2 regions of the Cellulomonas sp. Root137 genome follow, and region 2 is predicted to be linked to the other one. Evidence: riboswitches for the same ligand, from Rfam matches in the RefSeq annotation. Region 2 holds a riboswitch; the other holds the start of a gene.
What was found. A riboswitch is a leader RNA that binds a small molecule or an ion and turns the genes downstream of it on or off. The one in region 2 is predicted to bind cyclic di-AMP.
Positions count from the first base shown of each region.

Region 1: linked by a shared signal. The riboswitch ahead of ASD18_RS17740 (C40 family peptidase) and the one ahead of ASD18_RS12125 (C40 family peptidase) in region 2 are both predicted to bind cyclic di-AMP.

Region 1 is NZ_LMFG01000004.1:32,791-48,313, forward strand. Features, by position in the region: gene ASD18_RS17720 (DUF4012 domain-containing protein) at 1-1,755, shown strand, start outside; gene ASD18_RS17725 (hypothetical protein) at 1,859-2,563, shown strand; gene serC (phosphoserine transaminase) at 2,621-3,754, opposite strand; gene ASD18_RS17735 (metal-dependent transcriptional regulator) at 3,895-4,599, shown strand; cyclic di-AMP (ydaO/yuaA leader) riboswitch at 4,892-5,057, shown strand; gene ASD18_RS17740 (C40 family peptidase) at 5,060-5,839, shown strand; gene ASD18_RS17745 (HNH endonuclease) at 6,128-6,589, shown strand; gene ASD18_RS17750 (universal stress protein) at 6,717-7,655, shown strand; gene ASD18_RS17755 (Lrp/AsnC family transcriptional regulator) at 7,652-8,125, opposite strand; gene ASD18_RS17760 (hypothetical protein) at 8,313-9,458, shown strand; gene rocD (ornithine--oxo-acid transaminase) at 9,579-10,787, opposite strand; gene ddaH (dimethylargininase) at 10,784-11,629, opposite strand; gene ASD18_RS17775 (SRPBCC family protein) at 11,735-12,202, opposite strand; gene ASD18_RS17780 (aldo/keto reductase) at 12,237-13,226, shown strand; gene ASD18_RS17785 (hypothetical protein) at 13,230-13,970, opposite strand; gene ASD18_RS17790 (OsmC family protein) at 13,970-14,428, opposite strand; gene ASD18_RS17795 (hypothetical protein) at 14,472-15,341, opposite strand; gene ASD18_RS17800 (nitrate/nitrite transporter) at 15,475-15,523, shown strand, end outside.
Region 2 is NZ_LMFG01000001.1:2,579,602-2,595,124, reverse strand. Features, by position in the region: gene ASD18_RS12170 (hypothetical protein) at 1-1,324, shown strand, start outside; gene ASD18_RS12165 (hypothetical protein) at 1,434-1,625, opposite strand; gene ASD18_RS21065 (hypothetical protein) at 1,979-2,119, shown strand; gene ASD18_RS12160 (hypothetical protein) at 3,080-3,322, opposite strand; gene ASD18_RS12155 (hypothetical protein) at 3,384-4,223, opposite strand; gene ASD18_RS12150 (glutaredoxin family protein) at 4,748-5,044, opposite strand; gene ASD18_RS12145 (M23 family metallopeptidase) at 5,265-6,605, opposite strand; gene ASD18_RS12140 (DUF3105 domain-containing protein) at 6,916-7,620, opposite strand; gene ASD18_RS21185 (M15 family metallopeptidase) at 7,904-8,368, opposite strand; gene ASD18_RS21560 (hypothetical protein) at 8,990-9,322, opposite strand; gene ASD18_RS12125 (C40 family peptidase) at 9,432-10,193, opposite strand; cyclic di-AMP (ydaO/yuaA leader) riboswitch at 10,196-10,373, opposite strand; gene ASD18_RS12120 (F510_1955 family glycosylhydrolase) at 10,626-11,435, opposite strand; gene ASD18_RS12115 (cytochrome c biogenesis CcdA family protein) at 11,544-12,314, opposite strand; gene ASD18_RS12110 (SHOCT domain-containing protein) at 12,566-12,796, opposite strand; gene ASD18_RS12105 (DUF305 domain-containing protein) at 12,950-13,537, opposite strand; gene ASD18_RS12100 (response regulator) at 13,700-14,419, shown strand; gene ASD18_RS12095 (cell wall metabolism sensor histidine kinase WalK) at 14,482-15,523, shown strand, end outside; gene ASD18_RS12090 (cation-translocating P-type ATPase) at 15,512-15,523, opposite strand, start outside.

The DNA of each region.
Region 1 (15,523 bases), on a different contig from region 2:
CGACGCCGCCGCCGAACTGCCCGCCGCATCGCGTTCGGCATCCTCGTCGTCCTCGTCGTGCTGGTGGTCGCCGCCGGCTGGCTGGCGTTCCGCGGCTACCAGGCCGGCACCGCGCTGCTCTCCGCCAAGGACGTGGTGGTCGACCTGCGCAGCGTGGTCGGTGACGGTGACACGCAGCAGATCGAGGCCCGCCTCCCGGAGATCCAGGCGGATCTCGCGGCCGCCCGCCGGGCGACGTCGGACCCGGTGTGGCGGGTGGCCGAGCACGTGCCGTGGGTGGGCGCGCAGCTCGAGGCCGTCCGGGTGGTCTCCGTCTCGCTCGACGACGTGGTGCGCGACGCGTTGCCGGCCGTCGGGCGCATCGACGACGTCCTGCACGCCCAGGAGGCGCGCGGCACGGACGGTCGGATCGACCTCGCCCCCCTGGTGGAGGCGGCCCCGGACATCGCGGCCGCCGCCGCGAGCGCCCACACGGCGCAGGCCGCGGTGGCCGCGATCGACACCGAGGCGCTCGTCCCGCAGCTCGCCGGGCCCGTGACCCAGCTGCAGGACGGGCTGGCCCAGGTCACGGGTGCGCTCGACGCGGGCGCCCAGGTGGCCGCGCTCCTGCCGCCGATGCTCGGCGTCGACGGCCCGCGCACGTACCTCCTGGTCTCGCTGAACTCCTCGGAGCTGCGCAGCGCCGGGGGGATCGTCGGGGCGTTCGCCGTGCTCAAGGCCGACGACGGCACCATCGACCTCACCGAGCAGCGCACCACCGCGGACCTGCCGGGGATCGAGACCTCGATCCTGCCGCTGAGCGACGAGGAGCTGCGCTTCGACACCGACCGGCTGGGCCGCTGGGTGCAGAACGCGGTGATGACCCCCGACTTCCCGCGGAGCGCCGAGCTGCTGACGGCCCGCTGGGAGCGGGACATCGGCACGCACGTGGACGGGGTCATCGCCACCGACCCCGTGGCGGTCTCCTACCTGCTCGGCGCCACGGGCGCGGTCACGGAGCCGAGCGGTCAGCAGATCGACGCCGGGAACGTCCTGCAGGTCCTGCTGCGCGACGCGTACCTCACGTTCGGCGACGACGCGGCCGCGGGCGACGCCTTCTACACGGGGGTCGCGTCGACGATCTTCCGCGCGGTCGGTGCCGGCCAGGGCGACTCGCGGGCCGTCGTCGACGCGCTGGCCCGGGCGGGTGCCGAGGGCCGGCTGCGGATGTGGTCGGCGCACCCCGAGGAGCAGAAGAGGCTGGTGGCGACGAGCGTGGGCGCTGCCTTCCTCACCGGCCCGTTCCCGGACGCCACGGGGGTGTTCCTCAACGACGGCACCGCGGGTAAGCTCGGCTACTACCTGAGCACTGCCGTGACGGTCGAGGACCTGCGCTGCGACGGCCCGGAGCCCACCGCGACGGTCCGCCTCGACCTCGACTACCGGCCGCCCGCGGACGTGGCGACGTTCCCGCGGTACGTCACCGGGTGGAGCTTCACCTCGCTGCCGACCGGGTGGCTCGCGACGAACATCACCGTGTACGCGCCGGTGGGTGCGCCGCTGGAGGCGCTCGGGCGGAACGAGGGCGCCGTCTCCGGGGGCACCGGGCAGTCAGCCGGCCGCAACGTGCAGGTGGTGACCTCCTGGCTCGAGCCCGGCGCGCGGGAGACCTACCGGTTCGACGTGCCGGTCCGCGACGGCCGGGTCGACGTGTGGACCACGCCCACGCTCACCAGCCCAGGCCTGGTCACGGCGACGTGCTCCCCGGGAGAGTGAACGGGCGAAACGTCCGAAATCACCCGTTATGCCCATGTGTAAACCCCCGACGGCAGGACACAATGGGGACCGAAATGTCCGATTAGCCGACAGGGGCACGATCATGGTCAGGCTCGTACGGGGCGCGGTCGTCGCGTTCCTCGCAGTCTTCGTCGCCCTCGCCGGCGCGCTGCCCTCCTCGGCGGAGGGCCCCAGCCCGTCGCCCTCCGTCTCCGAGACGGCCGAGCCGGTGTACGGCTGCATCGACAAGGTCGACGGCTACGGCGCCCCGCGCGCCTGCCAGCTCAACGTGCTGGTCAAGGCGCCGGTCTGCGACAACGACGTGCCGAAGCTGAACTACGCGCTCGAGGTGATCGGCTCGCCGAGCACCACGACGACGATCACCTTCGTGAACCCCAGCGGTCCTGACGTGATCTACGCGGACCAGCCGCTCAGCGGCACGGTCAACTGGCCGGGCGCGGTGGCCGGTCCCGACGGGCGCGGCATCGACTGGCCCGGCTGGACGCAGCTGTCCGACGGCTCCTGGGTCGAGGGCGACGAGTTCGACTGGGTGCGACCGAGCGTGCAGGTGCTGTTCCAGGTGAACCCCGAGGCCACCGTCACGGTCGCGTACCCGCCGTCGACCCCCACCTGCAACACCGACCCGGAGGACAGCGAGGTCCTCGTCGACAACCCGACGGCCGCCGTGCTCTCCGCCACCGGCTCGGAGGTCCAGCCGCTGCTGCTGGCCGGCGGTGCGCTCGTCCTGGTCGGCGCGCTCGCCGTGGCGCTCGTCTCGATCGCCCGTCGCCGCCGTCCGACGGCCTGACCCCCACAAGCACACCGACTCCGCCTCCCGCGCTGACCGCGGGAGGCGGGCCCACGCTCAGACGAGCTGGTCCACCACGTGGTCGACGCAGGCGGTGAGGGCCAGCACGTCCTCCGGTTCGACCGCCGGGTACATGGCCACGCGCAGCTGGTTGCGGCCCAGCTTCCGGTAGGGCTCGACGTCGACGACGCCGTGGGCGCGCAGCACGCGCGCCACCGTCGGGGCCTCGATCTCGGGGTCGAGGTCGATGGTGCCGACGACGTTGGAGCGCAGCGCGGGGTCGGCGACGAAGGGCGTCGCCCAGTCGCGCGAGTCCGCCCAGCCGTACAGGTGGCCGGCCGACGTCGCGGTCCGGTGCGCGGCCCAGGCCAGGCCGCCGTTGCCGAGGATCCAGTCGAGCTGCTCGGCCAGGAGCACGAGGGTCGCGATGGCCGGCGTGTTCAGCGTCTGGTCGAGCCGCGAGTTGGCCAGGGCCGTGGTGAACGAGAGCGACTCGGGGATCCACCGCCCGCCCGACTCGAGCCGGGCGGCACGTTCGATCGCGGCGGGGGAGGCGGCGGCGAGCCACAGGCCGCCGTCGGAGGCGAACGACTTCTGCGGCGCGAAGTAGTAGACGTCCGTCTGGGCCACGTCGACCGCCAGGCCCCCGGCGCCCGACGTGCCGTCGACGAGGACCAGCGCGCCCTGCGCGTGCGAGCCGGCGACCCGGCGCACGGGCGCGGCGACGCCGGTGGACGTCTCGTTGTGCGGCCACGCGTAGGTGTCGACGCCGTCCGCGAAGGCCGGCACCGCCACGCCGCCGGGTTCCGCGCTGGTGACCACGGGCTCGCCGACGAACGGGGCACGGGTCGCGGCGGCCGCGAACTTGGCACCGAACTCGCCGAACGTGCCGAACGCCGCCCGGTCCTCGATCAGGCAGAGGGTCGCCACGTCCCAGAACAGGGTGGAGCCGCCGTTGCCCAGCACGATCTCGTAGCCCTCGGGCAGGTCGAACAGGGCGGCGAGCCCGGCTCGCACGCGTCCGACGAGAGCGCGGACGGGGGCCTGCCGGTGCGAGGTGCCCAACAGCTCCGCGGCGGGTCCGGCCAGCGCGTCCACCTGGGCGCGCCGGATCTTCGAGGGGCCGGAGCCGAAGCGGCCGTCCGCGGGCAGCAGGTGCGCGGGGATCGTGATCTCGTGAGCATCGGGCACGTCGCTGAGGTTAGTTGGTCTGGCGGACAGTCGCGGACCCCGCCCCCGACTGTCGGCTCGACCAACTAATCTGTGACAGCGCGCGCCCCATCCCGGCTGGGGCCTCCGTGCGACGACGACCCGACGCGGGAGGCCTTGCAGTGAGCGACCTGATCGACACGACGGAGATGTACCTCAAGACGGTCTACGAGCTCACCGAGGAAGGCATCACCCCCCTGCGCGCCCGCATCGCGGAGCGGCTGGGGCACTCGGGGCCGACGGTCTCGCAGACGGTGGCCCGCATGGAGCGCGACGGGCTGGTGGTCGTCACCGGCGACCGCCACCTCGAGCTGACGGAGCTGGGCATGAGCAAGGCCGTCCGCGTCATGCGCAAGCACCGGCTGGCCGAGCGCCTGCTCACGGACGTCATCGGCCTGGAGTGGCCGTACGTGCACGAGGAGGCCTGCCGCTGGGAGCACGTGATGAGCGAGCGAGTGGAGAAGCGGCTCGCGTCGCTGCTCGACCACCCCCACTTCGACCCTTACGGCAACCCGATCCCGGGCCTGGGGGAGATCGGCGAGGAGACCACGCACGTGAGCTTCCTCGACGGCGTCACGTCGCTGGTGACCTACCGCGGCGAGCAGGGTGCCGACGGCGTCGAGCGGGCCGTCGTGGCCCGCATCGCGGAGCCGCTCCAGGTGGACGTCGAGCTGCTCACGCGGCTGGCGGAAGCCGGGGTGCTCCCGCACCAGGAGATCGCCATCGAGCGCAGCCTCGGCACCGTGACGGTGTCGACGCCCGGGTCGGAGACCGTGCTGGACCTGCCCGAGGACGTCGCGCGGCACATCTTCGTCGGGGCCCGCTGACCCGTCTGAGAGGCCCCTGGGCGGCCCCTGGGAGTGCTCCGTCCCGCACGACCGTGATCTTCGCGATCCCTCGTGGGTGTGATCCGTGCGCGCGCTCCCACGCCTCTGATCGGCGTCTTTGCAGGTCACCTCGGAGTTCGGACCACGCGTCCAAGACGCGTGTCCGACAAGAGCAGAGATTTCCGTGATCGGAACGTGACAATCGCCGCGGGCGTCCTGTACGTTCGACCTGCTTCTCCAGAACCCTCCTCCGGAGAAGCCCTCGAGCGGAACGCCTAACCCTGCCGCCGCCACGAGGTCCGCACTGACCGCCGGCAGGGGCGGGGGACCCAATTGCGGGCACCGGAAGTTCGGTGTCCTTGGGGTGAAGCCGGAGATCCGATCTCGATCGGGGACACGGCCGGGTGTTCTCCCACCCGAACCCGACAGCTGACCTCGTAGGCATCAGGAGAGGCAACGCGTGACCGTGAGCACCACTCGCGCCCGCCATCGTGCGGCGCGCCGTCCATCGACGCCCTTGACCGAGTTTGCTGCAGCCGCCTCGGACCAGATGGGCACCGTCGGACGCCGTACAGCCGTCGTCGCCGCATCGTCGGGCCTCGTCGTCTCGATGCTCGGCTCGCCCGCCAGCGCCGCCCCCGGTGGTGACGCAGGCGCACTCCCCGCCGTGGACACCGCAGCGCTGACGGCCTCGGCCCGCGCCGTGCTGAACACCGCCCCCGTCGTGACCGCCCCGGTCGAGGCCGCGTGGACGTTCGACGCCCCGGTCGTGACGGCCGAGACGCCGCCGCCCCCGCCGCCGGTCAAGGTGAAGGCCGCCGTTGCGTCGCGCAGCACCACGCGTGCCGCCACGACCACCGCCGCAGCCGCTCCGGCGGTCGCCAACGCACCGGCCCCGTCGTCGGTCTCCGGCAACGCGGTCCTGGAGATCGCGGCCCGCTACGTCGGCACCCCGTACCTCTCCGGCGGCACCACCCCGGCCGGCTTCGACTGCTCGGGCTTCACCAGCTACGTGTTCGCGCAGCTCGGGATCTCCCTGCCGCGCACCTCGGCCGGACAGAAGGCTGCGGGCACCATCGTCTCGCGGGCGGACGCCCAGCCTGGTGACCTCATCTGGAGCCCCGGCCACATCTCGATCTACGCCGGCGGCAACGAGCAGATCGACTCGCCCCGCCCGGGCAAGACGATCCAGTTCCGCGCCATCTGGCAGAGCTCGCCCGTCTTCATCCGGATCGGCTGACACCGAACCGCGTTCTACGACGAGGCCCCGACGACATCGATGTCGTCGGGGCCTCGTCGGTTTCCTGCGGCCCTCCGCACCGACCGGCGCGTACTCTGGCCGTGCACCACGCTGTTGCTTCGCTTCGCCGGGCCGGCAGCCAGCCGGTTCGACCCCCGAGGTCGGGAGAACGCCGTGCTCATGAATGCGTCGAAGCTGTCCACCGAGGCCGTCGGTGGGGCAGCCACTGAGGTCGGCTCACCAGGGCTGATCGCGTCCGGAGCACGCACCCTGCTGCTCAACGCCAGCATGGAACCCCTGTGCATCGTGAGCCTGCGGCGCGCCGTGGTGCTCGTCATGTCCGGCAAGGCGACCGTGCTCGAGACCGACGGTCGCCTGCTGCACTCCGAGCACGTGTCCGTGCCCCTCCCGGTCGTCCTGTGCCTGACGCGCTACGTGCACGTCCCGGTGCGCCGCCCGGTGCCCCCCACCCGCCGCACGGTGCTGCAGCGCGACAACCACCGCTGCGCCTACTGCGGCGGGGGAGCGGACACCGTGGACCACGTGAACCCGCGCTCGCGCGGCGGCCGCCACGAGTGGACCAACGTCGTCGCCGCCTGCGTGCGCTGCAACCACCGCAAGGCCGACCGCCTGCTGCACGAGATCGGCTGGGAGCTGCCGTTCGTCCCTCGGGCTCCGCGGTGGTCGGTCGCGTTCGGCACCACATCGGTCCGCTCCGAGCCGCTGTGGTCCCAGTACGTGGTGGCCTGACTCTCGTCTTCGTCAAGAATCCACCAACGTATGGCATCATTCCGGCTACTCACGGGTGCATCGGCGCACTGGTGGGAGACACTGGGACGAGCGCACGGTGGGCTCGGCACGAGCACGGAGGCTCCGGATGACGCGTGACGATGTGGTCCTCGTCGGGGTGGACGGGTCCGCGGCGAGCCTGCACGCGCTCGACTGGGCGGCCGCGCAGGCCAGGGCCCACGGGTGGGGCATCCGGCTCGTCTGCAGCTACTCGCTCCCGTCGTTCACGGCGGCCTCGCTCGACGGCGGCTATGCGGCGCTCGACGACACGGCCATCCAGGAGGGCGCCAAGGCGGTGCTCGCCGAGGCCACGCAGCGGGTGGCACCCCTGGGGATCCCCGTGACGGCCAAGGTGCACACGGGCGACGCCGCCGGCGTGCTCGTCGACCTGTCGCACCAGGTCCGGCTCGCCGTCGTCGGCACGCGGGGGCGCGGCGGGTTCGCGGACCGGCTGCTCGGCACCGTCTCGTCGGCCCTGCCGGCGCACGCGTACTGCCCGACCGTCGTCGTGCCCCTGCGCGAGGGCGGCCGGACCCTGCCCGACGACGCCCCCATCCCGGCACCGCGTCCGGTCAAGCGCATCGTCGTCGGCGTCGACGGCTCTCCCCAGGCCGAGCACGCGCTCCGGTACGCCATCGGGGAGGCCGAGGCGTGGGGCGCCGAGCTGACCGCCGTCGCGGGCGTGCCGGTGGGCTCGATGACCGGGGTGCTGGCGTGGCTGCCGGCCACGGTGGACCACGAGCAGGTGCTGCGGGACGTCACCGAGGGTCTGCACGTGGTGGTGGACCGCGCGCTGGTGGACCACCCGGACGTGACGGTCCGGCGGATCGCGCTGGACGGCACGGGCGCGGAGCTGCTCACCGAGTTCTCGGTGGCCACCGACCTGATCGTCGTCGGCTCGCGCGGCCGCGGCGGGTTCGCCGGGCTGCTGCTGGGCTCCACCAGCCAGGCGGTGCTGCACCACTCCGACTGCCCCGTCATGGTGGTCACCAACCGGTGCGCCACCGCGGAGGCCGTGGCCGGTTAGCCCTCCGGGGCCGGCGGGACGTCCGGGCGGCGGACCAGCGCCGAGAGCACCACGGTCGAGCGGGTGCGCGCCACGAACGGCTCCGCGGCGAGCCTCTCCACCACCCGCTCCAGGTGCCGCATGTCCCGCGCCCGCACCTGCACCATGAGGTCCACGTCCCCGGTCACGGTGCTCGCGGCGACCACCTCGGGGTAGTGCTCGACCGCCGCGCGCATGGTCGCCGGGCTGGTGGAGCCCTGGCAGAACAGCTCGACGAAGGCCTCGGTCTGCCAGCCCATGGCCGCCGGATCGAGCCGGACGGTGAACCCGCGGATCACCCCGCGCTCGCGGAGCCGGTCGACCCGGCGTTTCACGGCCGGTGCGGACAGCGAGACGTGCTCTCCCACCTGCGCGAACGTCGCACGGGCGTCGAGTGCGAGCACCCGAAGGATGGCGGTGTCGAGGGCGTCCAGCCCGGAGTCGTCGGTCACGGTCACATCATCGTCGGTCGGGCCCCGATTGGTGTTAGCCCGAAAGAACTGACAACCTGCACCAGGCACTACTCCGAACGGGTGATTCACCAAAAGGGGCATCTGGCCTCAAGCCGGACGCTGTACGTGCCGAGATGAGAGGGAGCCCCGGTCACGCCGCATGCAGGGGTCCCGCGAAGGAGGCGACGTGGTCAAGGACACCAAGAAGCTGCTCGACGTCGTGCCGAGCCAGCGACCGTCGGTCATCAGTGCACCCGTGCCGGTGGTCGACGACGTCCCCACCCAGGTCGATGTCCCGCACCAGCGGACCGCGCCGTCCCCGCTCGTCGAGGAGACCGCGGCCCGCATCGCCGCCGTCCGTCGCTCGGTGTGGGTCGGCCTCGCGGCCGGTGTCGCGATCGCCGTGGCCGCCGGGGGTGGCGTCTACGCCGCCGAGCAGCAGGCCCAGACGGCGCGGGCCAAGGCGCTCGAGGCGGACCTCCGCGTGGACCAGTCCGTGCAGGCCGCCGCCCGCGACGCGGTCGTGGAGCGCCAGACCGACGCCGTCGTCGCGCAGACCGCGTACGTGAGCAGCCGCGCCGCCGCGACGGCGAGCGCACAGGCCGCCGTCGACCACGCGAACGCCGTCCTCTTCGTCGTCCCGAATGCGGGCGACGCCTCCCGCACCGCCCTCGCGAGCGCCAGCGGTGCCGTGGGTACCGCGCTCACCGCGTCCGACGTCAGCCTCGCGTCCCTGCGCTCCCTGGTCGCCGGGGTCGCTGCACCCGAGAAGGCCGCCGTCGACGCGCAGGTCGCGTGGCAGGCCGCCGAGACCGCCCGCATCGCCGCCGAGCAGGCCGCCGCTGCCGCCGCCGCGCAGGCCGCTGCCGCCGCCCGGTCCACCACGAAGGCGCCGACGCGGTCGACCGCCCGTTCCACCGCCCCCACGTCCGGCTCCGCCGCCGCGCCCGTCGCGCCGTCGGTGGGCATCCCGAGCGGCGGCAAGGTCTGCAGCGGTTCCGGTGGGTCCGGTGCCGGCGAGTCGAGCGTCTCGGCGATCGGCTCCGCGATCAACGCCTACCGCGCCTCCCTCGGCCTCTCGCAGCTGTCGGTCTCCCGCAGCGGCAGCCTGGTCAGCCACGCGATCACCATGGCCAACGCGGGCGGCATCTGGCACTCCGGCGGCGACAACATCGTGGCCTGCGTGAGCAACGGCTCGGCGTCCTCGATGGTCTCCGCCTGGTCGCGGTCCGCCGGTCACGACGCCCAGATGCGCCGCACCGACGTGTCGAGCATGTCGGTCGGCGGCGCCGGCCTGAACGGCTGGCTCTTCGGCGCAGTCCGCTTCAGCTGACACCCGCAACGTCCGAGCATCTGGTTGCCCTGGCAGCCACATGCTCGGACGTTGTGGGGTGCACTCGCCGAGCGTCCGAGGAAGTGGTCGCTCGAGCAGCCACTTCCTCGGACGTCCGTGTCAGCGCAGCGCGTCCGTCAGGCGGTCCGTGGCCAGGTGCAGGTCCTCCGTGCTGATCGTCAGCGGGGGAGCCAGGCGGATCGTGCTGCCGTGGGTGTCCTTGGCCAGCACGCCGCGGGCCAGGAGCCGCTCGCACAGCTGACGCCCCGTGCCGCGGCCCTCGGCCACGTCCAGCCCCGCCCAGAGGCCCACGCGGCGCGACGAGGCCAGCAGGCCGGCGTCGACGAGCGCGTCCAGGCGGGCACCCCACTCGATCCCGAGCGTCGTGGCGCGAGCCTGCAGCTCGCCGGTCTCCAGCAGGCCGACGACCGCGAGGCCGACCGCGCACGCCAGCGGGTTGCCGCCGAACGTGGACCCGTGGGTGCCCGCGGTGAGGACGCCGAGCACGTCGGAGCGGCCGACGACGGCCGACACGGGGAGCACCCCGCCGCCGAGCGCCTTGCCCAGGGTGACCAGGTCGGGCTTCACGCCCCAGAGCTCGGACGCGAGCGTGGTGCCCGTGCGGCCGAGCCCGGACTGGATCTCGTCGGCGATGAACAGGACGTCCTGCGACGTGCAGAGCGCGCGCACGCCGGGCAGGTAGTCGTCCGGGGGCACGACGACGCCCTGCTCGCCCTGGATCGGCTCGAGGAGCACGGCGACCGTGGTCTCGTCGATCGCGTCGCGCAGCGCCTCGAGGGAGCCGTACGGCACCACCCGGAACCCAGGCGTGTACGGGCCGAAGCCGCGGCGCGCGTCGGGGTCCGTGGAGAACGACACGATCGTGGTCGTGCGGCCGTGGAAGTTGCCGTCCGCCACGATGATCGTCGCGCGGTCGGCGGGCACGCCCTTGACGTCGTAGCCCCACTTGCGTGCGGCCTTGATGGCGGTCTCGACGGCCTCGGCGCCCGTGTTCATCGGCAGGACCATCGGCGGACCGGCGACCAGCGGCCCGATCAGAGCGGCCAGCCGCGCGGCGAACGGCTCGAGCAGCTCGTGGTCGAACGCGCGGGACGTGAGCGTCAGCTTGTCGATCTGCGCGTGCGCCGCGGCCGTGAGCACGGGGTGCCGGTGGCCGAAGTTCAGCGCCGAGTACCCGGACAGCAGGTCGAGGTAGCGGTTGCCCTCGTCGTCGGTGACCCAGGAGCCCAGGCCGTCGACCAGGGTGACCGGGAGCGGGTGGTAGTTGGGGGCCAGGACCGACGCCGGGGCCACCTCCACGAGAGTCATCGCCCGGAACCGGAGGCGGGCCGGATCTCGAGCGTGCAGCACTTGGCGCCGCCGCCGCCCTTGAGCAGCTCGCTGGTGTCCACGGGGATCGGGTTGTACCCACGCTCGGCGATCGCAGCCGCGAGGTCCACGGCACCGGGCGCGACGACCACGTTGTACCCGTCGGACACCGCGTTCAGGCCCAGGGCGACCGCGTCGCGCTCGGTGGCCTCGACCGCGTCCGGGAACAGCTGCTGCAGGACCGCACGCGAGCCGGCCGAGAACGCCGGCGGGAAGTAGGCGATCTGCGGGTCGGCGGGGTCGCTCGACAGCACGGCCAGCGCGGTGTCGAGGTGGTAGTAGTGCGGGCTGACCAGGTCGAGCGAGATGACCGGGCGGCCGAACAGCTCCTGCAGCTCGGCGTGCGCGGACCGCTCGGTGCGGAAGCCGGTGCCGGCCAGGACCAGGTCGCCGACGACCAGCAGGTCGCCCTCGCCCTCGTTGGTCTCGGCGGCGGTGTGCGTGACGTAGCCGCGGTCGGCGAACCACTTCTGGTACGCGGGACCCTCGGGCTGACGCTCGGCGTAGCGGAACTTGGCGGAGTACACGACGCCGTCCAGCACGGTGGCGCCGTTGGCCGCGTAGACCATGTCCGGCAGGCCGGGGATCGGGTCGATCGTCTCGACGGTGTGGCCGAGGTCGAGGTACGTGTCGCGCAGGGTGCGCCACTGACGGACCGCGAGGTCGGCGTCGGTGAACCGGGTCTTGTCCATCCACGGGTTGATCTCGTAGGACACCGTGTAGTGGACGGGCTCGCACATCAGGTAGCGGCGATCGGTACGTCCGGGGGCGGTCGGGGTCATGAAGGCTCCTCGTGGCGTGTCGTTCCCACGAGGGTACGAGCCGGTACGGCCCGGACCGTTCATCTCGGATTGCGCGCTGGGGCACGATCCGTTGCGCAGATCCGGCTAGGAGTTGCGATCTGTTGCGCGGACCTCGTTGCGAGCACGCCTCAGCGCGTACCGGACCATGACGCCGAGGAACGGTTTCAGCACGGCCCCGGTGAGTCGCCGGGGGAGCGGGCCGGCCAGGTAGACCTCCTCGCTCCAGAAGACCTTGCTCGACGACGGTCCGGCGGGCACGACGACGATGCTCGCGTGGCCCTTGAGCACGCGGCCGACCTTGGTGTACGTGGCGATGCCGGGCTCGTCGCCGGTCGGCGGCTCGTACGTGTCGATCGTCATCACGTCCGTCAGCCCCGGGAAGCCGCGCTTGGCCAGGGGACCGGAGACCGCCGTCACGGTCGACCCCTCCACGGTCACCCGGGTCAGCGGGATCCACCGTTCGTGGTTGCGCAGGTCGGTGACGAGGTCCCACGCCGTCGTGGCGTCGACCGGGAAGGAACGGACCACGGCGTCGATCGGGATGCTCGTCACCTGGCCATCGTCCGCGCGGGTAACGTCGCTGTCCATGGAGACGAGGCTTCTGGGACGTACGGGTCGGTCGGTCGGAGTGGTGGGGCTGGGCTGCTGGCAGCTCGGTGCGGACTGGGGATCGGTCACCGAGGAGGCCGCGCTGTCCGTGCTGGAGGCGGCCGTCGACTCCGGCGTCACGTTCCTCGACACGGCCGACGTCTACGGCGACGGACGCTCCGAGAAGCTCATCGGCACGTTCCTGCGCTCCCGCGGCCCGGACCACGGCATCACGGTCGCGACGAAGATGGGCCGCCGCGCCGACCCGCACACCGCGGAGGCCTACACGCTCTCCTGGTTCCGCGCCTGGACCGACCGCTCGCGCGAGAACCTCGGCGTCGACACCCTCGACCTGGTGCAGCTGCACTGCCCGCCCACCGAGGTGTTCCGCCGCGAGTCCACCTACGACGCCCTCGACGTGCTGGTGGACGAGGGCAGGATCGCGTCCTACGGCGTCTCCGTCGAGACCGTCGACGAGGCCCTCGAGGCGATCGTCCGCCCGCACGTCGCGACCGTGCAGATCATCCTCAACGTGTTCCGTCGTAAGCCGCTCGAGCAGGTGCTCCCGCTGGCCGTGCAGGAGGGCGTCGGGATCATCGCCCGCGTGCCCCTGGCGTCGGGACTGCTGTCCGGCAAGTACGACGAGGACACGCAGTTCGCAGCCGACGACCACCGGTCGTACAACCGCGCCGGGGAAGCGTTCGACGTCGGCGAGACGTTCGCGGGCGTGCCGTTCGAGGTCGGCGTCGCGGCCGCGCGCGAGGTCGCGTCGCTCACCCCTGAGGGCTGGACCACCGCGCAGCTCGCCCTGCGCTGGATCATCGACCAGCCCGGCGTGTCCGTCGTCATCCCCGGTGCGCGCTCAGCCGCCCAGGCGGTCGGGAACGCGGCGGCAGCGTCGCTGGCACCGGTCGACGAGGAGACCCTCGGCGGGCTGCGCGGGATCTACGACGGCCGGATCCGCCAGCACGTGCACGCGCGCTGGTAGGACCTACTTCTTCGAGCCGATCCGCTTGAACCTGCCCGTCAGCCGCTTGGGCTCGGCGGGCAGGATCACGGGTGTGTCGTTCGGGCCCGCGATCTCGATGACCTTCGGGAACGTCAGCGGCGGCGGACCGAACGCCTTGCGCGCGCCCTCGATGACGTTCTTGCCGAGCGCCCGTGCGCCCGCGACGCCGACCACCAGGCCGATGCCGAACGGGATCAGCCGCCCGACCGCGAGCCCGGTCTGCTTGGTCAGCTGCGTGCGGACCAGCCGGCGGGTCATCGTGGTGTTCACCTTGCGGACCGTCGCCATCGGCATCCGGGTCAGCAGCGCCCGCGCGACGCTCACGCTGGTCAGCTCCGCGCCGTCGGTGATGATCTTGCCGCCGGAGTCGCCCAGGATCGTGGTGAGCAGGAGCGCGCGACGCCGGTCGGAGTCCTCGACCTCGATGCCGTGCACGCTGGCCACCGCGAGCGAGAACGCCGCCGACGCCGCGAAGAACGTGGCCACGTCGCTGGCCGTGAGCACCAGCGCGACGCCCGTGCCCACCGCGGGAGCCGCCGCCGACGCGCCCACCGCGCCACCGGCACCCTGCACGACCAGCAGGTACTCCTTCTCCAGGAGGCGCACCAACTGCTCGGGCGTCGCCTCCGGGTTCCGGCGGCGCAACGAGTCGACGTGCGCGTGGATCGTCGCCGACGGGATCGTGACGGCCTTCGCCAGCGCCGCCTCGACGAGGGCCGGCATCAGCGCTCCCCGGTGACCGTCAGCTGCACCGTGGCGCCGGCGTCGAGCGTGCGGCCGACCGTGCAGTGCGAGTCGATGGCCCGGTGCACCAGGTTGATGAGGCGCTCGCGCGTGGCCGCGTCGAGCGCGCTGAGGTCCACGACCAGCTCCTCCGCGATCGCGGGGTACCGGTCCTCCTCGGTGTCACTCATGCCGGAGGCCTTGATGGTCACGTCGACGTCGTCGCCCAGGTAGTGGCTCAGCTTGGCGTCCGCCGCCAACCCGCTGCAGCCGGCCAGCGCGATCTTCAGCAGCTCGCCCGGGCTGAACACGTTCTCCACGCCCACGCTGCCGATCAGCACCTCGGCCCCGCGCGAGTTGCGGCCCGTGTAGAGGCGCTTGCCCGTGCGTTCGACCCACAGCTCGGTGTCGCCCGCGTTCTTGGTGATGTCGGGCGCCTGCTTCTGCTCCGTCGTCATCCCGCGATCCTGCCACGCGGAACTGACTGTCTCGCGTCGAGCGCTAGACCGCTCCGGCCGCTGCCTCCGCTGCCTTCTTCGCCCTCGCGGGGGAGTCCCAGTTCCGGATCGTCTCCCGCACCCAGAAGATCAGGAACAGCCCGACCTCCCACCACTCGGCGATGGCCACGTGGTAGCCACGGAACAGCCAGTACGCCAGGAGGAGGACGGCGATCCCGCCGAGCGTCATGCCCACGGCGATCCACTTGTAGAGCGACTGGTCCGGCAGGTCGTCCTCGCCCGCCGCCTTCGGCCACCCGTTGCACGCGACCGCGACCGACATGCTGATGATCAGCCCGAACGTCGCCGCGTAGTGGATCCAGGCGAAGTCCGTGCCCTCCCAGATGCGATAGACCAGCAGCGCCACGAACACGGCGGCGAGCAGCCAGGACAACCGGTAGAAGCCCTTCGCCTTCTTCGGCTTGGAGCCGAGCGCGTCGCCGGGCCAGTTGCCGGTCAGCTTCTCGGCGATCACCAGCACCACCGCGGCGACCAGCACCGAGATGGTGGACACCCGGATGCCGTTGACCATCTCCTCGCGGATGGCGGGGTCCGTGATGCCCCGCAGGGTGTCGTCCAGGTCCGTCGGCACGAACGCCACGAACAACGCGTAGAACCCGGCCAGGTTCAGCGCGAAGTCCTCCAGCGTCCGCCCCCGGTAGGCCACCAGGCACACCGCGATGCCGACGAGCGCCGCGACGAACACGTCGCGCAGCGGCCCCAGGTAGTTGGCACTGATGGACCCCTCGAACTTGCCGAAGAAGACGAGCCCGAAGATCGAGCCGATGAGCAGGAACGCCGCCAGCGCGACGAGGATCATCCTCAGATGCCGGTACGTCTCCCGTGCCAGATCAGCCTCACGCAGCGCAGCCATCGCGGTCCCCCTCCGCTGAGCCTTCCCCTGCGGCGATCGTCCCGCGGTTGGTCTGCGCGGGTCTATGGGCGTTTGGGGTGATTCTGCGGCGGACGCCCAGCGGTGGCCTCGTGCCCGCGGGGTACGGTGCCGCGTGCGAACGACGCGATCGGGAGAGACTCCCCGCACCGCGGGCGTCGTGT
Region 2 (15,523 bases):
CACACAGATTCAGATCGAAGACGACAACCTCGAACCGCTGGTTGAGTTCCTGCGCAGCGGCGACGCTCAACAGCAGGCACTCGAAGAACTCGCAATCGAGGTTCGCGCTGGCAGATTCCCACTCGCCGTACTGACTGAGGCCGCCGGCCGGACATGCACGGAGAGCGTCATCCGACAGGACCTCGGCTACGTCATGGCTGTGGACGACGATGGAGGAGTCGGCGAGGCATCGGCGCGCGCCGCAATTGGTCGCAGGGTCGTCGTGGACACGACTGCGCTCGTCGTCGCCTCGTGGACCGGCCATCGATTCAGAAAGCTCGCCGCGCACTTCGACTCGGTCATGGTTCCGGCCCCTATGCGAGAAGACGTCGCGCGCGCTCGAACCAGCTTGGCCATGAAGTCGACGGCAACACTCGGATGGGACATCCGCCGGCAGCTACCCGTGGTGATCCACACCTCACTCGAGGAAGCGCAAGCGCATGCAGACGCGGTCGAACTGGTCTGGTCTGAAGTCAACGATCTCCGAGTCGCACCCGTCGCGGACGCTACGGAGCGCGACCGATGGCTCAGCCCCATCACCGTCGCGCAGGAACTTGGCCTGCCACTCTGGGCAGACGACAGCGTCATGCGACAGTTCGCGCGCTCGATGGGGGTCCCGGCTTTCGGGTCGCTGGACCTAGTCCGAGTACTCGAGGACGAAGCCGGCGTTGCTGCCGCCGTCGCTTCGCTGCGGCAGCATCGGGTAGTTGATCTGCCGATCGTCGAACCGTGGGACGTTCTGGCGAGCGAGGCAGAGTGGAAGGCCGAGAGTCCATTCGCAATCGCCATCTCGCGACCCGCCGCGTGGAGCAACATCCCGCAGGCCTTCACCGAGTTCAAGTCGATCATCCTGCACCGCCCCCAGGCCATGAGCCCTGAGACGATCGCGTTGTGGGCGTACCTCGCCGCGAACGGCTTGGCGATGGCAACGGTCCCCGCGGCGCGGCCGAGGGTCGTCTCAGCGCTGCTGGCCTGGGTGATCTTCTTCGCCGATCCATTCTTCACGGCCGCCCGCGAGGGAGCAGGCTCCGTGGACGATGCCGACCTTCCCAATGACGCAGGACGTGTTACGGAACTCGTCATCGCTGCTGCGGAAGACCTCCGTGAGCGGCACTACAAGGAGGCGGAATCGCTAGGACCTCTCGTCGACATCTTGTCCCAGGGTCTCCTCGATTCAATGGGACCGGAGGCAACGAGCCGAGTCGTTGCTGCTCTCGTGGACCTTCTTGGCGACGAGATCGGCGGGCGCGTGTTCGCGGCTTACATTCAGTCGGTCGGAAAGTAGGTCACGTTGCGGCCCGCACGTGGCGACCCTTCCCAGAACCCCTACCGCCTGGAGGGGAGCCTGGCTGGCAAGGCCAGCAGCGGCGGCGGCCCGAGTGCCTCGAGGTCCCCTAGAAGTCCACCGGCCAGCGGTCGTTCGCCGGGTCGGTCAGGCAGCCGATCCAGTCGGCGCCCTCGTGCGCGCGCAGCTCCGCACAGTGCTCCGCCAACTGGTCCTCGTCCCAGGCCATGATGCGGTCGTTCGCGACGTAGCTGGCGAGGAGGAGGGCGAGCACGGTGACGAGCACCCACGGAAGCTTCATGGCTCGGGAGCATGACATTTCTAGCCACCGCATGGGCTCGACTCACCCGATCGCGCGCTAGTGATTTGTCGTGCGCGGCGTGCGCCGGCCTAGGAGTGGCTGTCGGGGTGGCGCGTCGAGCGCTTGACGAGGCTCCGTTCGCCGAAGTCTGGACCGTTGGTCCGGAGGCCGACAGGCTCGCCTCATGGCCTTCTTCTCGCGGCGCTCGAAGGCTCCAGAGCCTTAGCCCACACCGATGCTCACGCCCGTGCGGATGGCCGGCCGCATGAGCCGGCTGGCCCAGGGCGTCGCGACGGGGCGGAAGGGAGATGAGGGCTGTGCTCCGGGGGGTCGCTAGCCGTGGTCTGTACCTGGTGGTGCCCGGCACAGTCGAGCGGATGCAGGGCGAGGTGGTCCTGAGGATCTCCGCCCCCTGGCCGACCGAGGTCGCCGGCTGGCTCGCCGCCGGGGCGCGGATCGTGGACGGGGTCGCCGCCACCCCGGGACTTCCCTGAACCCTCGACCGACTCGGCCTCTCGACGAGGAGGGCCGACGTTCGACACTGCTGAACCGAAGCGTGTCGGCGGCGCCAGCAGAGCGGTGGCACATGCCTTCAGCCCGTGGCAGATGCGGCGACTTGGCAAGATACGGCGACGGCGATCGGGACTATCGGGGCAACACTGGCGGCGGTGGGACTGGGCGCCACAGCAGAGCTCCGGACGAACCGCGACCGTAGTGAGCGGCGGACCACAAACGAGCAGCAGCAGGCCCAGCGTGTCGCCGCGTGGATGGAGTTTCGCAAGGGCACGACATTCGTGGTCATCCAGAACGCGAGTGAAGAGCCAATTTGGGACGTCAAGTTCAGCGTCGAGGACGGCGAACCTAGCGCCGACATTGAGTCCCTTCGCGTCGTCGCACCTGGCCGCGCAGAACATGGCCTAATGCAGAAACCTGCCCTCGATGATGCCCCGATACGGCTCTCTTTTCGGGACAACGCAGGTCGAGAGTGGGTTCGCGACGAGCAAGGAATCCTTAAGAGGTGGGGAATTCGGGGGCCGAAGCACTGACGACGCGCGGCGCCGAACTGCCGGCGGCTGACGGTGCACTGTGGCCATGCATCTTCATGCAGTCGACCGTGCCGTCCCAGTGTCGCCGTGGTACCTCGGGCCATGTAGCAACCCGTTTCCGTTCGTTCGTGTCCGCAGACGGTCGCGGACAGTCGCTCGTGCGTCTGGCCAGCGAAGATGGTCATCGGCGATCATCCGCGAACGGCGTTCTCCTGCCTGACACGAAAGTCGTCATGGCATGCAGGCCACTCGCAATCTCGTCGCAGCTGCAGGTCCGCCGCGCGGTGCCCACAGAGTCACGGCCCACTTTCGTCCTCAAGCCCTCCTCGAGCGCGCCGCTGCTCCTGCTCTCGTCGTCCGGAACCTCCTGTGCACGTTCTCGCGTGATCCGGCACACAATCGGCTGCTCTACGCCGCCAGCGACGCCACGCAGAGGCTGAGTCTCGGCGTTCCGCTTGCGATCGGTATCGACCTGACGTTCGAGGCGATGGATGCCGCGGAGCTCGCGGCGAGCTCGAGCGGCCCGACGGCGGACTCGTCGACCGTGGCACCGCGGTCGGCCTCGCCGAGCTTGGGCCAATCGACGGCAGCGAGGCCACACGCATAGTCGTCGATCGACTCCTTGAGGCGGCGCTCGAGCGAACCCGGCATCTCGCGGACGAGCCGACGGAGGTCGAGGAGTTCGCCGGGTTGCGATCGACGAGCGAAGACGCTATCGACGTCCTCGGAACCACGCGGCCAGGACTAGCCCACCCCCGAGGGCACCGGCGACCGCGATGACAAGCACCTCGCGCCCCGGATCCGGGAGTGTCTTCACTTGCCGCCCCGCAGCGACTTCCTTCACCTGCTCGGCATAACGGAGTTCGGCGAGTTCCAGGACCTCACCCTGGCCGACGGTGGCAGGCGGCCAATCTGCGAGGGCGGGCGCGGCCGTTGACGCTCCGAAGCTGACGAACGGCAGGGCGAGGTACGCCAAGCCGACTGCAAGCGCCACGACGCTCGCGCGCAACGCGTAGGCCTTGCTGCGCGCCGCCTCTGTGACGAGCTCCACGAGTACACGAGCGCGATCGACGATGTTGGCAGTGACGTCCTCACCCGGGGGTCCGACCGGGACCTGTGCGTTACCTTCCGGACGTTCGATCTTGGCCCAGGCCAGGTAGTAGGTGGAAAGGACAACTGCTAGACCAAGGAACAGTGGCGTAAGGAGCCCGCGCGCTGGCAACGGGTTGTCTGACACCGAGAACGCCAAGGCCAAGATGCCTGTGTAAAGCGTCGCAACGGCCGTGGCCGCAGTTTGCACAGTGCGGGCTCCGGCCTGACGTCGCTCGAGGATGCCCACGCCTACGGTGCTGTAGTCCTTGGCGAACTGCTGCAGGTTGTCGAGGTCAGCTTCGAAGCGGGCCTTCTGCTCTTGTGAGGCCGCTGCCAGTCGGTCGGCGTCCCGCGCTACACGCATCTCGGCTTTCGCCTTGACGACGGCCTCCTTCTCACCGGCCGTCGTGGCGTCCGGCCACCCGAGTTCGTCGGGGTTGAAGCCCCCCGGCGGAGTCAACGGCCCTCTCCTCGAGCACCTTCGGGTCCACGCTCATACGCATCCGTGGCATGCCCGGCATCCGACGCGTCCCCTGAGGCCCCGCCGTCGCCGGACGCGACGACGACATCTGCATCCAGGCTCGGAAGGACGGGCTCAGGAGGCGGAACTGTTCGCGGCTCTCCGTCCGGCAACTCCACGTACTCGCCGTCGGCGCGCTTCCTGACTCTCTGCGCGTCCGTCGTGTGATCCAAGCTGTGTACTAACCGGGTGCTCGAACTAGTGCCGTCGGGCGACCATACGCGCGCCCACTCGAACTGATCATCCGGGAAGTAGCTCCGCTCAACAATGCAGTACATCGCGCCCCCCGCGTCTACACAATCGAGAATCCCAAGATGCTCGCGTTGTTAGCGACGTGTCTAGGGGCGTGTGCGACCGATCGTCGGTGGCACGTGTGTCGGCGCGCTCGTCCTCTTCGCAGCGGCTGTGCTGGTCAGTGACGGCGATGCGGGACCGCGACGTCTGCGCCGGTCCGTGCCGAGCGCTCAGCCGGCGACGCTTGCGTCGCGAGTGGACAGCACCGTGAGGGTGCGTTCGAGCTTGCGGCGCGGCAGCGGGCCGGCGGAGAAGTAGACATCGTCGACGAGGACGAGTGGTGCGAGCGGTGGACGGTGCCGAGCGACGAGGTATCGCCCGACTTCGGACTGCGCGTCCAGGACATTGACTTCGATCGGGTGGTCCATGGCAAGTTCGGCCAGGACCGCGTTCGCCTGGTCACAGAGTTGGCACGCCGCCTTCTTGACGACTGTGATCCGCACCGGCGGACGAAGTAGAACGGACACGGGCGCTCCCTGGCGTCTGGCTGAGAGGTCAGTGTCACCCACGGTCCTCGAACGGCTGCGTTCCGTTCGATCAAGGTTCGATGAAACTCTTCACGGGTTGGCCGGCGATCGGGATGACCGGCGACATGCTCGCGCCAGCAGGTCTTCAGGGAAGGATCACCCGATTGCTTGGAAGGGCACCCGTCGGCAGGTTGTCGTTCTGTCCGACGGCGACTTCGAGCTAAAGGCCGAGAAGCGGTCGCGGGTTCACGGTCGAGCCGTTGACGTAGACCTCGAAGTGCAGGTGGCAGGCGCCGGACAACCCGGTGTTCCCGGAGTAGCCGACGAGCTGGCCCTTGGCGACGCTCTGTCCGGCTTTGACGACCGAGAGGGTGAGGTGGTTGGAGCTGCTCATCACCGCGTTCCCCTGGACGGTCCCGTAGTCGAGCATCACCTGGTTGCCGAAGCCGTTGCGCCACTGCGACCAGAGCACGGTCCCGGCGCGCGGCGCGTACAGAGCGGTGTTGCACCCGGTCCGCAGGTCAATGCCGGCGTGTAGGCGCACGTACCCAAGAATCGGGTGCAGCCGCATCCCGTACTCCGACGTGACGTACATCGGGTTGATCGCGGTCGGGTTGCCGAACAGAGCTCCAGAGACGGACCCCGACGGCGGTTGCACCGGCGTCGGCGGAGGTGGGAGTGGTGGCTCTCGGCCGGCCGCTTCTGCGGCGGCTCTCGCGGCAGCCTCGGCGGCGGCTCGTGCCGCGGCCTCGGCAGCCTCGCGGGCGGCCCGTTGCTCGGCGATGATCGCGACGAGGTCGCGCTCGATGGCCGCCTGCTGGGCGTCGATCTCCGCCTGCTCGGTCTCGGCCTGGGACTTGAGCGCCGCGATCACGTCCCGCTTGGCGCTCTGGTCCGCGATGAGCTGGGTGATCTCGTCCTCGTGCGCCTGCGCGACGCTCCGTGCCTCGTCGGCGGCGACAACCTTGGCCTCGGCCTGCTGCTTGAGCTCCGCCACGCGGTCGGTGACGGCACTCAGGCGGGCCTCGCTGTTGCGGTTGGTGGCGTCCACCTCGCGCAGCTCGTTCAGGATCCGCGACTGACTAGCCAGGGCCGCGTCGACGAGGCGGGCGTTGTCGAGGAAGTCGGTGGCGTTCTCGGCGTCGAGCATGACGTCCAGGGCGGAGAGACCGGGTCCGCCTCGGTAGGCCTCGCGCGCCATCGCACCCAGGGCGTCACGAAGCTCGGCCTCGTCGGCACGGTCAGCAGCGATGGTGGCCGTCAGGCTGCCTCGAAGGTCGGTCGCGTCCTGCAGTCGGCTGGCGACCATGGCTGCCTCACGCTGGGTGGCCTCCAGGGCGGCGCGGGCAGCTTCCAGTTCAGCCTGTGCCTCGGGAAGGCGTGCTTCGGTGGCCTGGAGGTCGAGGGCCGCCTGACTCAGCTCGCTGCTGAGTCCCTCGATGGACGCCTCCAGCTCCTCGGCGCGTCGCTCGGCGGCGGCACTGCGGCGCTCCGCTTCTGCGCGGCGGTCGTCGATGCCGTCGGCGTAGCTCGCCCCTCCGGTACCCATCAGGGCGATCACGGCGGCGAGGAGAACCGCACCCACCCGCCGCCTGAGGCGACGGGTGGATACGGCGGAAGGGGGCGGCGGCGTACCGCGAAAGCGCGTCGACATGTGCGGGGTGGCCGGGATCGGGAGCAGGGTGTCAGGCGCGGCCGCCCGCAGGCTACGTGCGCGACGTCGCGCCCCGAGGGCGTGACACGCGACAGCGACCTCTGGTTCACCCCGGTCGGCATCCGATCGCTCCCGATCAGGCGGGAGTTGGGTGCTCCTGATCTCGGTCCTGGCCTCTCGCACCTCGGGCGTGGCACGCGCCTCGCCCTTCGTGGCTCTACCCACCGACGCCCTCGCACGAGGCGCCGGGCTCGGGGGCTTGCTCTCCCTGGAGGTAGCGGGTGAGGAACGGCTCCAGTCGCGCGTCGTCGACAGAAGGGAGCTCCAGTCGGACGCCCCAGGCCGTGGCGACCAGCGGTGCCGCCAGTCCATCGTAGGGGCTGACCAGCAGGTAGGGGTTCTCGTCAGCCAGTACGCGCAGTCTCTCCGCTCCGGCGTCGCCGAGGCCTGGCCGGTAGGCGATCCACACCGCGCCGTGCTCGAGGGAGTGCACGGCGTTCTCGTCGCGGATGGGCTCGCTGTAGAACCCGCAAGTCTGCGGGAGCGGATCGTGGTCCCCGCCGACGGGGGGCAGCAGCGTGCCCTGCTCGGCCGGGTCCTCGAGTGCGGGCGTGGGCTCGGCGGTCGGCTGGGTGACGTCCGCGTACTGCACGTCTCCGTCGACGTGCGTGGCCGCCGACACCGGGAGTTCCTGCTCACCCTGGATGGGGGCGCTCGCCGCGGCCTCGACGGCATCATTGCGCCGCTGCTCGTTGGTGAGGATGACGACCGTGGGGATGATCAGTGCGAGCAGCGTTGCGGCCACGATCCCGACGATGAGCACCGTCCGACGGCGCTCGGCGCGCCTCTGGGCGGCTTGGAGCTGCAGCAGGCGTTCCTTGCGGGCTGCTCGGTCGTTCGAACGCTTGCCGTCTGGGCTCACGTGGGCTCCTAGGTGTTGTGCTTCGGGGCCCGCGCCACACGCGTTCGGGTCTCACCGAAACGGCACCCGCGGTCGGGCATGCCCACGATGGGCCATCGGCAAGGCGTTTTCGCTTGCCGAACGACGAAGATTTGCTGAAGACGCGCGTCCCGACGGAACCCCTGCTCGCGCAGGACTGCACGGAGTTGGCGTGCGGCATTCAGGGCGAGCCGAGCGCTCGGGATCCGGGCCGCGCCGGCAACCCGCGTCAAGGGCTCCGGCCGGCGGCGGACGCCTGCCACGCTCAGGAACCGTCGGCCAGTGCCTCGACACCAGGTACGAACTCCCAGTGCCAGGGCTCGTATGGGCCGTCTCCGCCCCGGTGCGCCCAGTCGGGGTTCGCCCACCCGTAGACGGGCCCGACGTCATGTAGCCACTTCCCCCGCTCCGCGGCGTACGCCTCCGGGCACAGGTCGACCGCGAGGCCCCACCCGTGGTTGCTCTGTCCGGCAGGTGCCGCCAGGCCACCCTTCTGGGAACGAAGAGCTGCCTGTTCCTCGATGGTGCGGTACCCGGACGACAGGCAGATCGGCTCCCCGAACCGGGCGGTGTAAGCGGAGTTCAGGTCGGTGATGGTCGCGACCGCGTCTGCACGGTCCCTGTACGGCTTCTGCCACAGGTCGCACAGGTCGGACTTGGCCAGGCGCCCGTTGCTCCCCCGGCCGCTGAAGATCCCGGAGCAGCCCGACAGCTCGGTGCGGTCGGCCATCCGCGACGCGGCGACGCCGCCTTCGCGAGGGTTCTCAGAGCTCAGCAAGGACGCCGGCGGAGTCAGAGCGTCTGGAGCGCTCAGCGCCTGCACGGTCGTGGGTCCCGTGACCACCGGAGCGGACGCTTGGGCAGGACCCGGATCCCCCCACGGTTGCAGTGCAACGAACACAGCCACCATCGTCGCGAGCAATCCGGCCCTCACCAGCGACGCAGGGTTTCGGTTCCGAGCGACCCGCGTGCGAACAGATCTACGGTCTTCGTGGCGCAGAGAGCGCCGCGTGGGGAGCGGCCCTTCCTTGAGCGACGAGCTCACGCGGCCGTCCGTCGGGCCGAAGCGGTGACGTCATCGATCTCCGGCCAGCGCTGCGTGGTCGTCATGGCCCGCCTGTCTCTTCACAGGGATCGGCCGTAGCGGCCGTGCGCGACGGTCGCGCCTCTTCGATCATCGGCGTGGATGACGAACTCCTGCCTGCGACGCCGTCAAGGTTCCATGAAGATGCCCCATCGGAGCCGCTTCTGGGGGTCGGCGAAGCGCTCCCGCGACGGCCTCCGCCTGACGTGTTTCTCGCGGCGCTGGGAAGCGGCCGAGGAGAATCACCAACTGATGCTGGCGGGACGACTAGGGCGACACCTGGCCCGCATGCTCCTTCGACCTGTCGATGACGAGCGGCTCGAGGCTGGCGGGCATGGGCGCGCGTCCAGGTCCGCCCTGGTCGAGCCAGTTCGCCAGCGCGCCGGTCAGCTCATCGCCAGCGACCCGCTCCAGCCACACAGGGCGGCCCGATCGGCGCCGCCCAGATCGCGCAGAACGGGCGACGATGACGTCGCCTCGATTGCACTCGTCGAGGCACTCGGCCAACGTCAGACGCGCGATGCCGAGCGAGTCGAGCTCGCGGAGGCGAGCGAGCTGGCCTCCTGCACGCTCGTCAGAGTCGCCCAGAGTCTCGCCCACGCACAGGGAGCACGCTGTCAGGCCGGGTTTGGACGGCCGAGGCGCAGTGCCACTTCCACTGGGAGGTACAGGCCGCAGTGAAGTGTCAGGATTGCCGGGCAACGGACCGTCAGCCCACTCGGATGAAGATCGGGCTGGACTGCCAGATCTCCCTGATCTGGATCGTCTTGCCGGGGCGGGGGGCGTCGACCTGGAGGCCGTCACCCGCGTAGATCGCGATGTGGCCCGGGGACCAGATCAGATCGCCGGGCTGCGCGTCGGCGCGCGAGACGACGGTGCCGACGTTGCGCTGCGCGGAGGAGGTGCGCGGCAGCGAGATGCCGACCTGCGCGAAGACGTAGGACGTGAAGCCGGAGCAGTCGAAGCCGTCGGGGGTCGAGCCGCCGTAGACGTAGGGCACCCCGACGTAGCGGGCGGCGATCTCGACGATCGCGTTGCCGTTGGCGCTCGCCGGCACGGCGACCGTGGGCTCGGCGGTCACCGTTGCGGCTGGTGCAGCCGTGCGCTCCCGGGATCGAGACGCCACCGCCACCGGCACGGACTCCGGCTCCGGCGCGGGGGCCGGCGCAACGGCGGTCACGGCAGGCGCCTCGAAGGTCCATTCGACGTTCGACGGGGCAACCACCTGCTGCTCGAGAACCGCGCGGGCGTCCTGCGTCAGTCGCGCGGTGTCCACCGAGCCGCTGAGCGCGCCGGCTTCCGAGGTGCGCGCCGCGAAGGCGGGGGTGCCGGACATCGACATGACGAGGCCGGAGGTGATGACGGCGGCCGCTGAGCGTCTCCCGGCTGTCGCCATGCCGTCGGCAGATGCCGCGGCGAGGTCGTCGAGAGCAGTCAGCGGGCGGCGAGCGGCGCGGTGGCGTGCGGGCATGGATGTCCTCTCGGACGCCTGCGAGGTGAGCTGTCGGGTTCGGGAGAGAGTCGCCCGGCCAGTGGTGCTGGCTTCACCCCAAGGACGCTGCTTGAGCGTCCACGATCTTGGTTCCCCCGTCCCTGCCATCGATGATCTGCGGAGCCTTCGGGCGGTGGCAGGGCTCGGCGCCCACCAGAAGACCGTGCCAGGGGTGTCCCGGCTCCGACGATCGTAGGCATCGATCCGGTCCGGTCTGGCCGTAACCTGCCCGACTTCATGAAACCTTCATCCGAAACGGACGAACGGACAGGCGCGAGCGTCACAGGTCATCGGGGGTGAATCTGGTTCCCGCTCGGCGGTTCTCTTCCGCCGGCGCCTGGCGACATGGCCCCATGGCGCTCACCCCTCTGGCGCGTTCGGGGCGACAGCGGTCAGCTCGGCTTGCGAGCGTCAGTCGGCGAATGTAAATCCGTTGTCGACGGATCGTAGGAGGGCGCCCTCGATGACGACGAGAATCTCGAGCTGGCCGTTGCGCTGGGCACGGGCGGCAAGAGCCTGGGGTGCTTGTTCGACGGTCCCGCGCTGGTCCCAGGTCGCTCCGGCGTCGGTGCTGAGGAAGACAATGCCGTCAGGTGCGACCCCGACCACCGTCTGGTCGTCGGAGAAGTACGCGAGCTGCAGTAGCGGCGCTTCCGGGACGACGTCCCATGTGTCGCCGCCGTCGGTGGAACGTGCGGGCCCGGACTGGCTTGTGACGAGCAGGGTCGTGCCGTCCGGCGAGGCCGCGAGGGCGAAGGTGGCAACGGGAGGTTCCAGTGTTGTCCAGGCCTGCCCGTCGGGCGTACTTAGCACTGCGGCTCCGTCGAAGCCGGCGACGCCAACCTCGGACGCGGTGAGGCTGTGAAAGTCGGTCTGACCTTCGCGCGAGAGGGTCGACCAGGTCTCGCCGGCGTCGGTGGACTCGATCAGCCCGACCGGGTTGGCCATGTCCACGCCGGCCCCGGGGTGGCCCGAGGAGTAGAAGTGGTCGGGGCCTGCGGCGGTGAAGCCCATCAGGTCGATCACGGGGCCAACCCGGGCGGGACCGGTGTCGTCATAGCGGAACAGGCCATCGTGGGTGGCCAGGTAGACCTTGTCGTCGGCGGGGTTGAACGCAATACCGTGCACATGGTCGCTGGGTAGACCCCGCCCTCTCGGGACTTGTGCCGTGCCCTCCGTCTGCTCGGTCGCGGGCACCGAGCAACTGGCCAGAACCAGCACGATGGCAGCCGTTGAGAGGGCGCGTCGGCGGGCTTGGTGAGTCGTCCAGGGGGTGGGCATGGCAGTGGTGTCCGTTTCGTTCGGCGGTGATACGGGCCGGGGTTCGGGTCAGATGACTGTGACGAAGCCCCCGATGAGTCCTTGGAGACTCTGGGTCCATGTGGTCCACAGCCCGGTCATCAATGCGAGGCCGATCAGGACCAGCATCGCCCCACCGATCCGCATGATCGCGACGCGGTGCTGGCGTAGGAAAGCCACCGTCGCCGTGGAGCGGTGCGCGCCCATGGCGATAAGGAGGAACGGGATACCGAGGCCCGCGGCGTAGGCCGCGGCCAGCATGGCTCCTCGTAGTGCGCTCGCCTCGTTGAGCGACAAGGACAGGACGGTCGCCAGTGTGGGTCCGATGCAGGGCGCCCACCCGAGGCCGAAGACGATGCCGAGGAGGGGGGCACCGAGCAGTCCTTGGCGGGGGACGAAGTGCATGCGCCTTTCACCTTGCAGGCCGGGGATCCATCCGAGGAAGGACAAGCCCATGAGCACGACCACGGCGCCCATCACGGGCATGATGACAGCGAGCCACGGGCGCACCGCGACGCCCAGGGAGCCGAGGGCGACCCCGAGCAGGACGAACACCACGGAGAAGCCCAGCACGAACAGCCCGACGCCGGTCAGCAGGACCGCCTTGGACCGTTGCCCTGTAGAGGCACCGCTCATCCCGGTGACGAAGGCGAAGTACCCGGGCAACAGCGGTACGACGCAGGGTGACGCGAAGGAGACTATTCCGGCGAGGATCGCGACGGGTACCGCCAGGAGCATTGGCCCGGAGAACGCGGTCTCCTGGAACGCGCTCACCAGGTCCTGCCAGAACCCAGTGCTCATGGAGTCTCCGCGAGGGCGGTGTCGATCGGCTCGCGCAGAGCGGTCGAGTTCGGCCGGCCCATGGTGCGTCCCTTCACCCGCCCCTGCCGGTCCAGCACCACAGTGGCAGGGACGGCAGCTCCTCGCCCCTCAAGGCGACGTCGGCGGTCTGAAACGCGATGGGCGCCCATCGCGCCCATCGCGAACGTCTTCGACTCGGCGGCACGAAGCGGCGGCTCGGCTGTGGTCTTCGCCGCCTCGGGTTCGCTCCGTCATTGATCCCGTGGCTGCCGCGTCCCCGGGCCATGCAGCGCGGCTCGCCGGCTGGTGAACTCGGCCTCGTCGATCTCACCGCGAGCGAACCGGTCCGCAAGCACGCTGTCGGGACTCGGGAGCGTTCGATCAGAGCCCCCCGGAACCTGCTGGGTGCCGGAGGCGCTGCGCACGATCCAGACGACGAGCGCCGCGACCAAGCCCCAGAAGACCAGCATCATCAGCGCCATCGTCACCCAACCACCAGCGCCCCATCCGCCGTGTCCCCACCACATCATGACGAACCACCTCTCGGTCGTGAGGCCAGGCGCGAGCACCGACCTCCTCGTTCCACGCTGCGCCGGCCCGACCTGTCCACGTAGGGGCGAACGTCCCGAGCTCCGTCAGAGACCGGCCAGCAGGTTCTGCATCTCCGTGATCTCCGCTGTCTGGGCGTCGATGATGGTGCCGGCGAGGGCCATCGCGTCGGGGTTCGAGCCCTCGGCCTTCTCCTGCTCGGACATCTCGATGGCGCCGCGGTGGTGCGCCACCATGCGCTCGAGGAATGCTCGGTCAAACTCGGCACCCTCGAGTGCGTCGAGCTCCTCCATGACCTCGGACTGGCTCATGCCATCCATGTCCATCCCGCCCATGTCCATGCCACCCATGTCCGTGTCGTGCCCGGTCTCTTCGCCCCAGCTGGTGAGCCAGCCGGTCATCAGGTCGATCTCGGGGCCCTGTGCGGCCTGGATCCGCTCGGCAAGAGCCTTCACCTCGGGGGTCGAGGCTCGTTCGACGGCGAGGCCAGCCATCTCGATGGCGCCCTGGTGGTGGACGATCATCAGCTGCGCAAACTGGGTGTCGGCGTCGTTGTGGGTCGCCGCCGCGCTCTGCGAGCTCTCTCCCGTGGTCGGGGCGTCGCCCGAGTCCGTGCTGCTGGAGCACGCCGCCAGGGTGATGGCTAGGGCGACGGCTGTGGCGGCGGCGGTCATTCGACGGCGCATCGGGTTCATCGGTCTGGTCTCCCTCGAGCGGTTGCGAAGCGTGTAGGCCATCTACCTTCGCTCGTGACACTGTCGCTAGCGTCGTCGTTGCATCAAGGTTTGATGAAGGTCGACGATCGAGGTGTGCGCTCCGTAACAATGGGCCTGGTGATCAGCCCAGCACCGAGCGTGGCACTACGTCGCGCCGTCGTCGTCGACGACGAAGAGCCGCTCGCCAACGTCATCGCCGGCTACCTGGAGCGCGACGGCTTTGAGGTGCAACAGGTGCACGACGGCGCCGAGGCTGTCCCACTGCTGCGCGAGATCGACCCGGACCTGGTCGTCCTCGACCTCGGTCTCCCGGGCCTGGACGGGGTGGAGGTGTGCCAGCAGCTGCGGACGTTCTCGGACTGCTACGTCATCATGCTGACCGCGCGCGCCAAGGAGGTCGACACGCTGCGAGGGCTCAGGGTCGGGGCGGACGACTACATGACCAAACCGTTCAGCCCCCGCGAGCTCGTGGCGCGAGCGAACACTCTCCTGCGACGGCCACGACGCGCTCCGGCGCCCGTCATCGAGGCGTCCCCAGTCATCGTGATCGGATCGCTCACGGTCGATCCGGAGAGCCGCGAGGTTCGCGTCGGCACTGAGCAGATCCTGTTGACGCGCACGGAGTTCGACGTGCTCGCGGCCCTCGCGCGCCGCCCGAAGACCGTGCTGAGCAGGAGGTCGCTGATCGACGAGGTCTGGGGCCCCGGGTGGGTGGGCGACGAGCACCTGGTCGACGTGCATGTGCTCCACGTCCGCAAGAAGCTGGGCGGCCAGGCGGAGCGACAACGGTTCATCCGCACGGTCCGCGGCGTTGGTTACCGCATCGGTGCGGGCACATGAATCGCGAGGTCCCGCGCCGGGCGGCCCGGTGGAGCCTGGCCACTCGCCTCCAGGTCGGAAGCGTGCTGGTCCTCACGGTCGGTGCGCTCACGGCGGCCACGGTCGTCGCCCTCGTCGGCCCTCCTCTGTTCCACGAGCACCTGATGCACGCCGACCTGCGGGACCAGGACGAAGCGATCCTGCACGCGGAGGAGGCGTTTCGATACGCCAGCGCGATCGCACTCGCCGTCGCCATCGCAGCGGCCGCTCTCGCATCGATCGCGGTCAGTCTGGTCTTCACGCGCCGGATCGGCCGGTCTCTGTCGTCGCTGTCGGACGCGGCGGCACGCGTCGGCTCTGGTCGGTACGACGCCCGAGTCGCACCACCGGAGATGGGGCCGGAGCTCGACGAGGTCGCCGTCTCGTTCAACCACATGGCCGAGCGGCTCCAGGACAGCGATCGACTGCGCGAGCGCCTGTTGGCTGATGTGGCGCACGAGGTACGCACCCCGGTCGCCACGATCACGGCCTACCTCGAGGCGGTGGAGGACGGCGTTCGCCCTCTCGATGCCACGACTATCGAGCTGCTTCGGGAGCAGGCCATGCGTCTGACTCGGATCTCCGAAGACCTGGCCGCGGTCACCCAGGCCGAGAGCGGTGACCTGCATCTCGAGCTCTGCGCCACCGCGCCGGTCGACCTGGTGAGCTCCGCCGTCGGCGCGGGCCGGGAGAGGGCCACCGAGAGCGCGGTCCACCTCGACGGGGACGTCCAGCAGAACCTGCCCGACCTGGAGGTCGACCCGCTGCGCATGGGTCAGGTCCTCGACAATCTTGTCAGCAACGCGATCCGTCACACGCCCGCGGGCGGGCGTGTGACGGTCGCGGCGGGGCGTACGTCGGACGGCGGGGTTCGCTTCACCGTGACCGATACCGGTGACGGGATCGCCGCCGAGCATCTCCCGCATGTCTTCGAGCGCTTCTACCGGGTCGACACGGCCCGCGATCGCGGGCACGGCGGTTCGGGCATCGGGCTGGCCATCTCCCTGGCCCTGACCCATGCCCACGGCGGCACGATCACCGCCGCGAGCCCCGGCCCCGGCAGGGGGAGCGCCTTCACCGTCCTGC